DNA from 3 places in the Arthrobacter sp. UYCu712 genome. Region 1 is predicted to be linked to each of the others. Evidence: riboswitches for the same ligand, from Rfam matches in the RefSeq annotation. Region 1 holds a riboswitch; each other region holds the start of a gene.
What was found. A riboswitch is a leader RNA that binds a small molecule or an ion and turns the genes downstream of it on or off. The one in region 1 is predicted to bind cyclic di-AMP.
Positions count from the first base shown of each region.

Region 1 (3,263 bases):
AACAATGGTCAGATGAGAGATGCCGGCGAATTTATCGATCTCGCGCTGCAGCGGGAAGGGTCCTGGCCGCGGGCGGACGAATTTCGGGCCCGGTTGGGTGGCGATCCGCGCGTCGGCGATCTGCGCTTCTACGGGACGTCGGTCGGCGCGGTGCGGGGGACTATCCGCGACGCGCTGGTCCGCCACCGCGGGTTAAATCATGACGACGTCACCGCGTTGAGCTCCGAGCTGTGGTCGGTGCCGGTCTTCGAGCGCCGCCTCGCGGCAGTGGTGCTCCTGCAGTCCAAAATCCGTGTGCTGGACAACGCGGACCTGACCCGGATCGAAGGCTTCCTGCGGACTGCGCAACTTCGCGAACTGGCTGATCCGCTGGCCATCGACGTCGTCGGTCCGCTGATCGCGGGTCTGGACACCGTCGGCAGGGTCCGGGCTGACAGCGTGCTGGACCGCTGGACCCGGGAGCAGGACGTCTGGTTGCGGCGCGCGGCCCTGCTGTCACCGCTCCGCGAGCTCCGGGCCGGTGGGGGAGACTGGGGTAGATTCGTCCGGCACGCCAACCTGGCGCTGTCCCGGCCGCGGGAGCATGACGATCAAGCCGCCGACGGCGGGCTGCTCAGGGAGGCTGTCGGCGTCGTGCTCGAAGACGTGGCGAAAAACCGGCCCGAGCTGGAATTCACAGCTACCGGGACGTGAGGGAGGGCCCGGCTCCGTGGTCCGTCCGTCGCTCCACCACGGCGTAGGCCTTGCCGTCCAGGAATTGCCAGTCGGTAACCACCATGAAGCCAAGGGCATCGACGCGGTCGTTCAGGACATGGACGTCAAAACCGCCGTCGCGGGGCTCGGCGTCCCACGTCGAGATGTGGACTTCGTTGCCTTCGAGAATCAGCAGCTCCGTGTTGACGTCAAAATCCTCCTGAGGCTGGCTACTCAGCTGGCAGATGGCGACACAGCGGCTGTTCATTTCGGGCCTCCGCTTCGGGGATCGCTGATGGCATCATCCTATGCCTGGGCCCACCGATCCCACGGGAAAAAGCCCCTCGGCACACCCCGACCCGTTACCTCAATGTGACATTTTGTGATCATCCCGTTACCGTTGTTAGGTGCCTGTTGTCTCCGATACGGGCGCTCCCCAGCCGATTGCCTAACTCTGCCGCGGCCCGGGGATAACTCGCACCAACATCCGGCAGAGACGGGGAAACCACTTTTTGACCAGCTGATCATGCCAGTCTTGGGGTGAAGCCGCACGGCCCGCCACGCGGGCCCAGAGTGCGGCCGGGTGCCTCCCATCCGAATCCGACAGCTCACCTCGCAGGCATTGGGAGAGGCTACATTCATGTCTTCAAGCAATACTTTCGCGCGCCATCGTGGCACCACCCCCGCCGGTCGGCGTACGGCAATTTCCTCCGCCTTTGCAGGCAAGGCCGGCACCATCGGCCGCCAGGCTGCGGTAATCGCCGCAGCATCGGGCCTGGTTCTCAGCAGCGCCATGGCCGCCAACGCAGCCGAAGCACCGGTCGAGCGCGACTCCGCCCCGGCGTCGTCCGTCGATGTCAAGGACCAGGTCTCCGCACCGGTCAGCGCGGATTCCTCCGTTCAGATCACCTTTGAGCGTCCGGCCGTCGTGTCCACTCCGGCGCCCGTCGTCGAGCAGCCCAAGCCGGTCGCGGCAGCTCCGGCTGCCGCCCCTGCCGCGGCGAAGCCCACGGTCCAGGTCCAGGCTGCTGCCCCCGCACCGGCAGCTGCCCCCGCAGCCGGCGGAATCAACGCCACGCTGCTGGCCGCCGCTTACGGCCAGGTCGGCATCACCCAGGACTGCACCGCCATGGTGGAGAAGGCCCTCGGCGCAGCCGGTATCCCGGTCGGCGACATCGGCCCGGCGGCGTTCCTGAAGTACGGCAAGGTTGTTTCCACTCCGGAGCCTGGCGACATCATCGTCCAGTCCGGCCACGTTGCCATCTACGCGGGCAACGGACAGGCCGTCAGCGGCGGCATGAACGGTGTCAACGCCACGATGGCCCACCCGCTGTCATGGCTGACCGCCACCGGCGGCGTGACCTTCGTCCGCGCCGGAGTCTAACCCGCTCAGCGGCGAAAGAGGCCGGTGATCAGTTGCCTTGGGGGCATCGGATCACCGGCCTCTTATATGCCCGGCTCCACTGTGCCCGGCGCCATGCTTAACCTGCGTTGCGCGGGGCGAACATGATGACCGCCACACCGACCAGGCAGATCACCGCCCCCGCGATGTCCCAGCGGTCGGGCCGGAAGCCATCGAAAACCATTCCCCAGGCCAGGGATCCCGCGACGAACACGCCTCCGTATGCGGCAAGGATCCGGCCGAAGTGCGCGTCAGGCTGGAGCGTCGCCGCGAAACCGTAGATTCCGAGTGCCAGCACGCCGAGCCCGGCCCACCACCAGTCCTTGCCTTCACGCACCGACTGCCACACCAGCCAGGCGCCGCCGATCTCCGCCGCGGCGGCCAATACGAACAACACGATGGTTTTTGCGATAGTCACCGGCTCATCATCGCAGGACGACGGTCAGCTATACCGCGTTGCCTTGCCCAAGCCGTTGCCAGACGCAGGACGCGGTACACGATGCCGACCGCGAACATCAGCATCCCGGCGATCACGGACTCCGGCGGCAGCGTGGCCACCTGGACCACACACGCCGCGGCGCCGGTGAGCTGCAGGGCCCCCGGGTAGCGGCGGTTTTGACCGGTCTGGGTGTATGCGGACACGTTCGCCACGAGGTAATAGATGAGGACGCCGAAGGACGAAAAGCCGATCGCACCGCGCAGATCGGCGAAGCCGACAATCACGCAGATGACCGCGGCCAGGACCGGTTCGGCGCGGTGCGGGACGTGGAAGCGGGGATGGACGGCAGCCCGCTATCAGGGCAAGCAACGCGCCCAACGACGCCAGTGCCGTGCCGGCCCGCACGACCGGCGAAGCCCAGTCCCAGGAACCGGCGGCCACGGCGGCGGCAAGTGGCGCCGGGGTGCGGGCGATGCCCTCGGCGCCGAGGACCGGGAGGATGCTGAGAGCGATGACCGCCGGCCACTCGCCGAGCCGCTCCCGCCCGTAGACATAGGTCCCGCCGGGCATCGGGTATTCGGCCGCCAGCTGGGCTGACGCCGTCGCATTGCAGTACGCGACGACGGCGGCGAGCAGCAGTCCGATCAAGAGTCCGGACCCGGCCGCCTGGGCGGCGGGAGTGAAGGCGGCGAACACCCCGGCGCCGATCATCGACCCGAGGCCGATGGC
Region 1 is NZ_JBEPOZ010000021.1:67,460-70,722, reverse strand. Features, by position in the region: gene ABIB51_RS17815 (DNA alkylation repair protein) at 13-693, shown strand; gene ABIB51_RS17810 (hypothetical protein) at 680-961, opposite strand; cyclic di-AMP (ydaO/yuaA leader) riboswitch at 1,162-1,329, shown strand; gene ABIB51_RS17805 (hypothetical protein) at 1,334-2,077, shown strand; gene ABIB51_RS17800 (YnfA family protein) at 2,175-2,513, opposite strand; partial or broken gene ABIB51_RS17795 (amino acid permease) at 2,510-3,263, opposite strand, start outside.

Region 2 (3,263 bases), on a different contig from region 1:
GGTTTTCCCAGGAATCGGCTCCGCCCCTGGACTTGGGCTGGACGTGGTCAATGGTGTGGGCTGCCTTGCCGCAGTATGCGCAGCGCTGCCCGTCCCGGCGCAGCACACCGCGGCGGCTGACAGCCGTCATCGTGTTGTACCGGGGCCGGATGTAGCGGTTCAGCAGGATCACCGACGGCCGCCCCAGTATGTCCTGTGGCCCGACGACTGGATCGTCGCCTTCGGCCACCACACTGGCCTTTCCGGTAAGCACAAGAACAAGCGCCCGGCGGAAGGTGATTACCGCGAGCGGTTCATATCCAGCATTCAGAACGAGAGTGCGCATCCGCATACCTCTTCACGGCCGCACCCGCCAGGGGCACGAGGGCCGGCTGCCCTCTGCATGGTCGGGCTATGGATCGACACCACAAGAGTAAACACCGAAGGGCCGGATCACCGAATTTTTGATCCGCGGCGGTATGCGTGTCTTCAGGACGATCCCTGCCCGGGACGCAAGAGGACCCCCGCCACAGGGGCGGGGGTCCTCTCGATTTTTGAAGCTTTGGAGGCTAAATGCTTAGCCGCCGACGCGGATGAAGACCGGGCCGGAACCGACGTTCACGCTGTAAAGTGCGGTGGTTCCGCCGTTCCAGCCGCCGTGGACGGCCATGCCGTTGCCGACGTAGACAGCGATGTGGGCCATGCCGACGCCGCCGTTCTTGTAGTACGCGAGGTCGCCCGGGCGGGCCTCAGCGGCACCCACGGTGCGGCCAAGGGACAGGTAGCCGGCCGGCCAGCCGTGGAAGTTGATGCCTGCGGCGGCCAGGGCGTTCGTGGCCAGGGCGGTGCAGTCCTGTGCGACGCCGAGCTGGGCATAGGCGGCGGCGGCGATGGCAGCACCGTTGCCGCTGGCAACGGCCGATCCCGTTGCGGCGACCGAAGCGCCGGCCTGGGCGCCGGTGGCGCCGGCCTTGGAGTCCTGGACCTTGACGAGCGGCTTCGCGACGACCGGAGCCGGTGAAGTGGAAACGGCCGGCTTCTCGTAAGAGATGGCAATGGTGGATGCAGCCGAAATCGTTGCCGGGGTGCCGGACTGGACTTCGAGGGCCGAAGCGGAAGTGGATTCGCGCTGGACGTTGGTCTCAGCAGCGTTGGCCGCGATACCGCTGGTCAGGACGAGGCCTGAAGCAGCAGCAACAACCGCGGCCTGGCGGCCCATGGTTCCGGCGTTGTCGCCGACAGCCTTGGCAATGACAGCAAGCGAGTTGGTCTTGGTGACCTCGGCGCGGTGCCGTGCAGTGTTTGCACGAGTGGTCATTAAGTTCTCTCTTTCGTGATCCTTGGATCGCACTTTTCAGGCGCGAACTGAGGACGCTCCGGCATCTTGGGGGTACGCCGGATCGCCCCGAATGGGTTACTTAGCGAAGGGTGTACTGCGAAGACGCGCCAAAAGCGGGAACTGCATGCAGGTGCTTGGCCTGCGGGCCGGACTCGGCTGAGATTGAGTCGGCGGAGTGAGATCCAGTCCGGGCGCCGGCAAGGGCGGCACGGGTCATGGATTTCAGCGGGCTCGAAAGAGCCGCGCAAGCGCTGCGAAGCGCAGCATTGTGGCGTGAAGACACGAAAGTAGCCTCTCCCAATGCCTGCGAGGTGAGCTGTCGGATTCGGATGGGAGTCACCCGGCCGCGCTGCTTCCTGGGAAGCTTTTGCGACTTAACCCCAAGGCCTTCTTTCGAAGGCCAAAATTGGTTCCCCCGCCCCTGCCAGACGATGTGATGCGAACGGACCTTGAGCGGTGGCAGAGCTAGGCAATCCACTCAAGAGCGCCAACTTCGGAGAAGTTGGCGTACTTCATACGGTACAGCAGTTGGGAGTCAATGTCACATTCAGATCACGGCGTGTCATAAGAATGCGAGAGTCATCCATCGGCTATTTAGAGCCAGCCTGTGGGGTCCACGACGTCGCCGTTGACCATCACTTCGAAGTGCAAGTGGCAGCCGGTGGAGGCGCCGGTGGTCCCGCTCATGGCCACAACGTCGCCACGGGTGACCTGCTGGCCGACGCGGACGCTTGAGGAGGACAAGTGGTTGTACGTGGTCTCCAGGCCGTTGCCGTGGTCGATCACGACGCGGTTTCCGCCGCCGAAGGGGTGCCATCCGGTGAACGTCACGGTGCCGCTGGCGGCCGCGTGGACTGCGGTTCCGCACTGCGCGGCGTAGTCCTGGCCGCGGTGGAACTCGCCCGAGCCGCCGGTGATGGGACTGACACGGTAGCCGAAGGGTGAGGCTGTAACCATCTGGTCAAGGGGGGCGCCGAGGCTGCCGGAAGACGCGGCGCGTGTGATGCTGCCGACGGACTGGGCGCTCAACAGCTGCTTCAGCTTGCCGTCCGGATCGCCCTTGGTGCTCACGGCGGTGCGGCTGAAATCGATCTTGGCGGCAGACTCGGCGGTCACGTTCGGCTGCGCCGACGCGGAAACCGCGCTATTCGAGCCGGCGTCGGTGGCCATGACCGGGCCGGTGGCGGGAACAGTTACCGTCAGGACCAGGCCCGTGGCGGCCAGGGCAATGCCGGCCTTTTGCCCCACACCGCTGGCGGCGGCAAAGTCCGTTACCTGGCGGAACGGGCTCCGGCGGTCCCGGCGTTCATCGCGGTGCGCGTCACGCGGGCGCTCTGCCGTGAAGGCAAGGGCCGGGCGCGGCTCCGGAGCGGGGCCGGTCGCACGACGGCGGCCCCTGGTGGTCTGGGTGGTCAAGAACGGTTCCTCTCTGGATAGCCTGCGAAGTTAGCTGTCGGATTCGGGTCAGAGAGTTCAAAGACCCGGTCCGCCGTGAACAAGCATTCAGGCACAGAGGAAGCCAATGGAAAATCCCTCGGTGGAGCGTGCTTGCCGCTGACGGACTTCACCCCAAGGCTGCTGAACAGCCGGAAGTGGTTCCCCCGCCCCTGCCAGAAGGTGACTCTGCGACTGATCCGCTGGCAGAGCTCGGCTTCGGATCAGATAACGCTTTGGTATCGGTACTGCTGATTAACTATAGGCGATTAAGCCGCCCAGTAATAATCCCGTGATCTCGGCTGTGCACAACTGATGGGTCCTCCCACGAGGTGTGAGTACGGGCAGGTTAACCGACGGTAACAAAGACGTGGGCGGCAACCTCGGGGGGCAGTTCCAGGGCTCCCTCGATGTCCGGAACACGGACGGAAATGTACTCCCCGACGCGCTCCAGGGACAGGAGGGCGCCGGGACGGATGCCACCCTCGTCGAGCTGGACGAGCAGTTCCGG
Region 2 is NZ_JBEPOZ010000007.1:83,171-86,433, reverse strand. Features, by position in the region: gene ABIB51_RS09250 (HNH endonuclease) at 1-325, opposite strand, end outside; gene ABIB51_RS09245 (NlpC/P60 family protein) at 557-1,297, opposite strand; cyclic di-AMP (ydaO/yuaA leader) riboswitch at 1,606-1,776, opposite strand; gene ABIB51_RS09240 (M23 family metallopeptidase) at 1,913-2,734, opposite strand; cyclic di-AMP (ydaO/yuaA leader) riboswitch at 2,739-2,951, opposite strand; gene ABIB51_RS09235 (iron-dependent transcriptional repressor DtxR) at 3,102-3,263, opposite strand, start outside.
Region 2: it holds a riboswitch for cyclic di-AMP, as region 1 does, so the genes downstream of both, ABIB51_RS09245 (NlpC/P60 family protein) here and ABIB51_RS17805 (hypothetical protein) in region 1, are expected to answer to the same signal.

Region 3 (3,263 bases), on a different contig from region 1:
AACGCCGGTCAGCACCACCATCGGCACCGCCTTCACCAAGCCCACCCCGCTGGTGGTCCCGATCCTCCGCGCCGGCCTCGGCATGCTCGAAGGCATGACCAAGCTGGTCCCCACCGCCGAGGTCGGTTTCCTGGGTATGGCCCGGGACGAGGAAACCCTGGACATCATCACCTACGCCGAGCGTCTCCCCGAGGACCTCACGGACCGCCAGATCTTCGTTCTGGACCCCATGCTGGCCACCGGCGGCACGTTGCGCGAGGCCATCAAGTTCCTCTTCAAGCGCGGCGCCTCCGATGTCACCTGCATCTGCCTGCTCGCCGCCCCCGAAGGCCTCGCCAAGCTGGAGGAGGAGCTCGCGGACGCCAACGTGACTATCGTGCTCGCCTCGATCGACGAGAAGCTCAACGAGAAGTCCTACATCGTGCCCGGCCTGGGCGACGCCGGCGACCGCCTCTACGGAATCGCCGGCTAGGCAGCAGCCGCAGGGGTCCCGCGGGCGCCCCGCCTGCAAGCTGCGCCTGCAGTCCCCTTCCGGAATGCGATGGCCCGCGCTAGCCTGTGGGCCATGGACTGGAAGCTTGAACTTGTGTTTGTCCCCGTGTCCGATGTGGACCGCGCCAAGGACTTCTACGTCAACAAGGTCGGCTTCAACGCCGACTACGACGAACGTCCCATGGACGGCATCCGCTTCGTCCAGCTGACGCCGCCGGGCTCCGGCTGCTCGATCGCCATCGGCGAGGGGCTCAACGACGCTCCGCCGGGCACCGCTCCCAGCCTGCAGCTCGTGGTCAGCGACATCCGGTCCGCGCACAAGAAGCTCAAGGACAACGGCGTGGACGTCAGCGACGTCGATGTCCAGGACTGGGGTCACTTCGTCTATTTTGCGGATCCCGACGGCAACAAATGGGCGGTGCAGTACATTCCGAACCGGCCCACCAGCTAGCCGCACACACGAAAGCCCCGAACCGCAGGGTTCGGGGCTTTCGTACTGATGCGGGTACGTCCGGGACGGGCCGCCGGCTTAGTACCAGTTGTGGGCCAAGTGGAAGTTCAGGGCGCCACAGGGCGAGCCGTAGCGCTGCTTGACGTAGTTCAGTCCCCAGTTGATCTGGGTCTCATAGTTCGTCCGGTAGTCAGCGCCCGCGCTGGCCATCTTTTCGGCCGGCAGGGACTGGACCACACCGTAGGCACCGCTGCTCTTGTTCGTGGCGGTGGTCTTCCAGTCCGATTCTTTGGTCCAGAGCTTCTGCAGGCACTGCATCTGGCCGGACGCCCAGCCGTAGGATCCCAGCTGGGAGGCGGCGTAGGCCTGCGCCCCGGCGGGATCATCGACGGGCTTCGCCGGTTCCGGTGCGGGTGCGGGTGCGGCGGCCGGAGCAGGAACAGGTTCCGGAGCGGGTGCCGGAGCGGGTGCCGGCGCGGGGGCCGGTGCTGGGGCGGGTGCAGGGGCCTCGGCCGGCTCCACTTCGGCGGACTGCGCCTGGACGCTGGCGCCGGGAGGCGCAGTGGTCTGGGAGTCGACGCGGACCTGTTCGAAGTTCAGCTGGGTCAGCGGATCGGCCGTGGTGGCGGAAGTGCTGGAACTGATGGCAGCAGAGGGCCGGTTGGCCGGCTCGGCGGCGTACCCGGCAGCGCCGACTCCGACGAGGACCGCGCAGGCCGTGGCGACCACGGCGGCGCGGCGGCCGGTTGAACCGAGGCCCGCGGCAAACCGGGACAGGGCCGACGTCGGCGTGGCTGACTCGGCACGGTGGCGTGAACGAGTTGAGCGGGATGTGCCTGAAGCGCCTTCTGGGCGCGTTTGTACCTTGAAGTCAGTCATGATGCCTCTCAAACGCCTGCGGAGTTAGCTGTCGGGTTCGGATGAGAAATCCGGCCGCACGGATGATCGCGTGTCGGCTTAACCCCAAGGGCGCATGGATGCAGAATGCCCGGGAACTCTGGGTCCCCCGCCTCTGCCTGGTCCAGCGATCCGGGAAGCGGCAGAGTTTGGCGTCCATCCGGATATGCGGCGCCAGTGGTGGCCGCACCCTAAAGACGGTACAGGAGTTTCATGATGGAGTCACATTTTGGTAACGGAGATCACTGCAGACGGAGTGTCGCCTTGCGCCGCCAGGCCGCAACCACCGACTCGCGAACGGCGGCCAGGGCCCCGTGGGCTACAGGGCCACGCGGGCTACGTGGCCGGCAGGCCGGCGGGAAGACGGAGGGCGAACTCCGTACGGCCGGGCCGCGACGTGACATCAACGGTGCCGCCGTGGGCTTCCATGATCGACTGGACGATCGACAAGCCGAGCCCGCTGGTCCCTTCGGCGGTGGGCGCCGGGGCCAGCGCCGGCGCGCCGTAGCTGCCGGGCGGCGCGGAACGGGTGGCTGCCGCCGTCGTGGCCGCCGGGTTCTTCCGCGCGGCGTCCGCACGGGCGAAGCGGGAAAAGGCGTGGTTCATGAAGTCGGGGGCAATTCCGTCGCCGTTGTCCGTCACCGTGACCACCGCGCTGCCATCGGCCGAACGCGTCACTCCGGTGACCACCGTGGTCCCGGGAGCGGTGTGCTTGCGAGCGTTGGACAGCAGGTTGGCCAGCACCTGGTGCAGCTGGGTCGGGTCGCCGCGGACCACCACCGGTTCCTCCGGGAGTTTCAGCCGCCAGATGTGGTCGGGGGCCATGACCTTCTCATCGCTGACCGTCTCGATCGCCAGCTGGGTGAGGTCCACCTCGCCGAGCTTGAGCGGCTGCCGTTCGTCGAGCCGGGCCAGCAGGAGCAGATCCTCCACCAGGGTGGTCATCCGCTGGGACTGGCTTTGCACCCGTGCCAGGGACTTCTCGCCATCCGGGGTGAAGTGCTCGGTCATCTTCATCAGCTCGGTGTAGCCGCGGATGGCGGTCAGCGGGGTCCGCAGCTCGTGCGAGGCGTCGGCAACAAACTGGCGCACCTTCATTTCGCTGAGCTGCCGCGCCTCGAGCGCGTTGGAGACGTTGTCCAGCATCTGGTTCAGCGCGTAGCCCACGCTGCCGACCTCCGTGCCGGGATGGGCGGCCGACGCCGGAACCCGCACCGCGAGTGCCACCTCGCCGGCGTCGAGGGGGAGGCGGGAGACCTTCGTGGCCACCTCCGACAACTGTTCGAGCGGCTTCATGGTGCGGCGGATGAGTACCGTGCCGGCGAGGCCGATAAGGACGAGTCCGCCGGCGGACACCACCACCATGGTCCAGACCAGCGAAGACTGCGTGTTCTGCTTTTCCGCTAGGGGAAGCCCGGTAACG
Region 3 is NZ_JBEPOZ010000019.1:10,084-13,346, forward strand. Features, by position in the region: gene upp (uracil phosphoribosyltransferase) at 1-472, shown strand, start outside; gene ABIB51_RS16650 (VOC family protein) at 566-943, shown strand; gene ABIB51_RS16655 (aggregation-promoting factor C-terminal-like domain-containing protein) at 1,022-1,822, opposite strand; cyclic di-AMP (ydaO/yuaA leader) riboswitch at 1,821-1,980, opposite strand; gene ABIB51_RS16660 (HAMP domain-containing sensor histidine kinase) at 2,177-3,263, opposite strand, start outside.
Region 3: it holds a riboswitch for cyclic di-AMP, as region 1 does, so the genes downstream of both, ABIB51_RS16655 (aggregation-promoting factor C-terminal-like domain-containing protein) here and ABIB51_RS17805 (hypothetical protein) in region 1, are expected to answer to the same signal.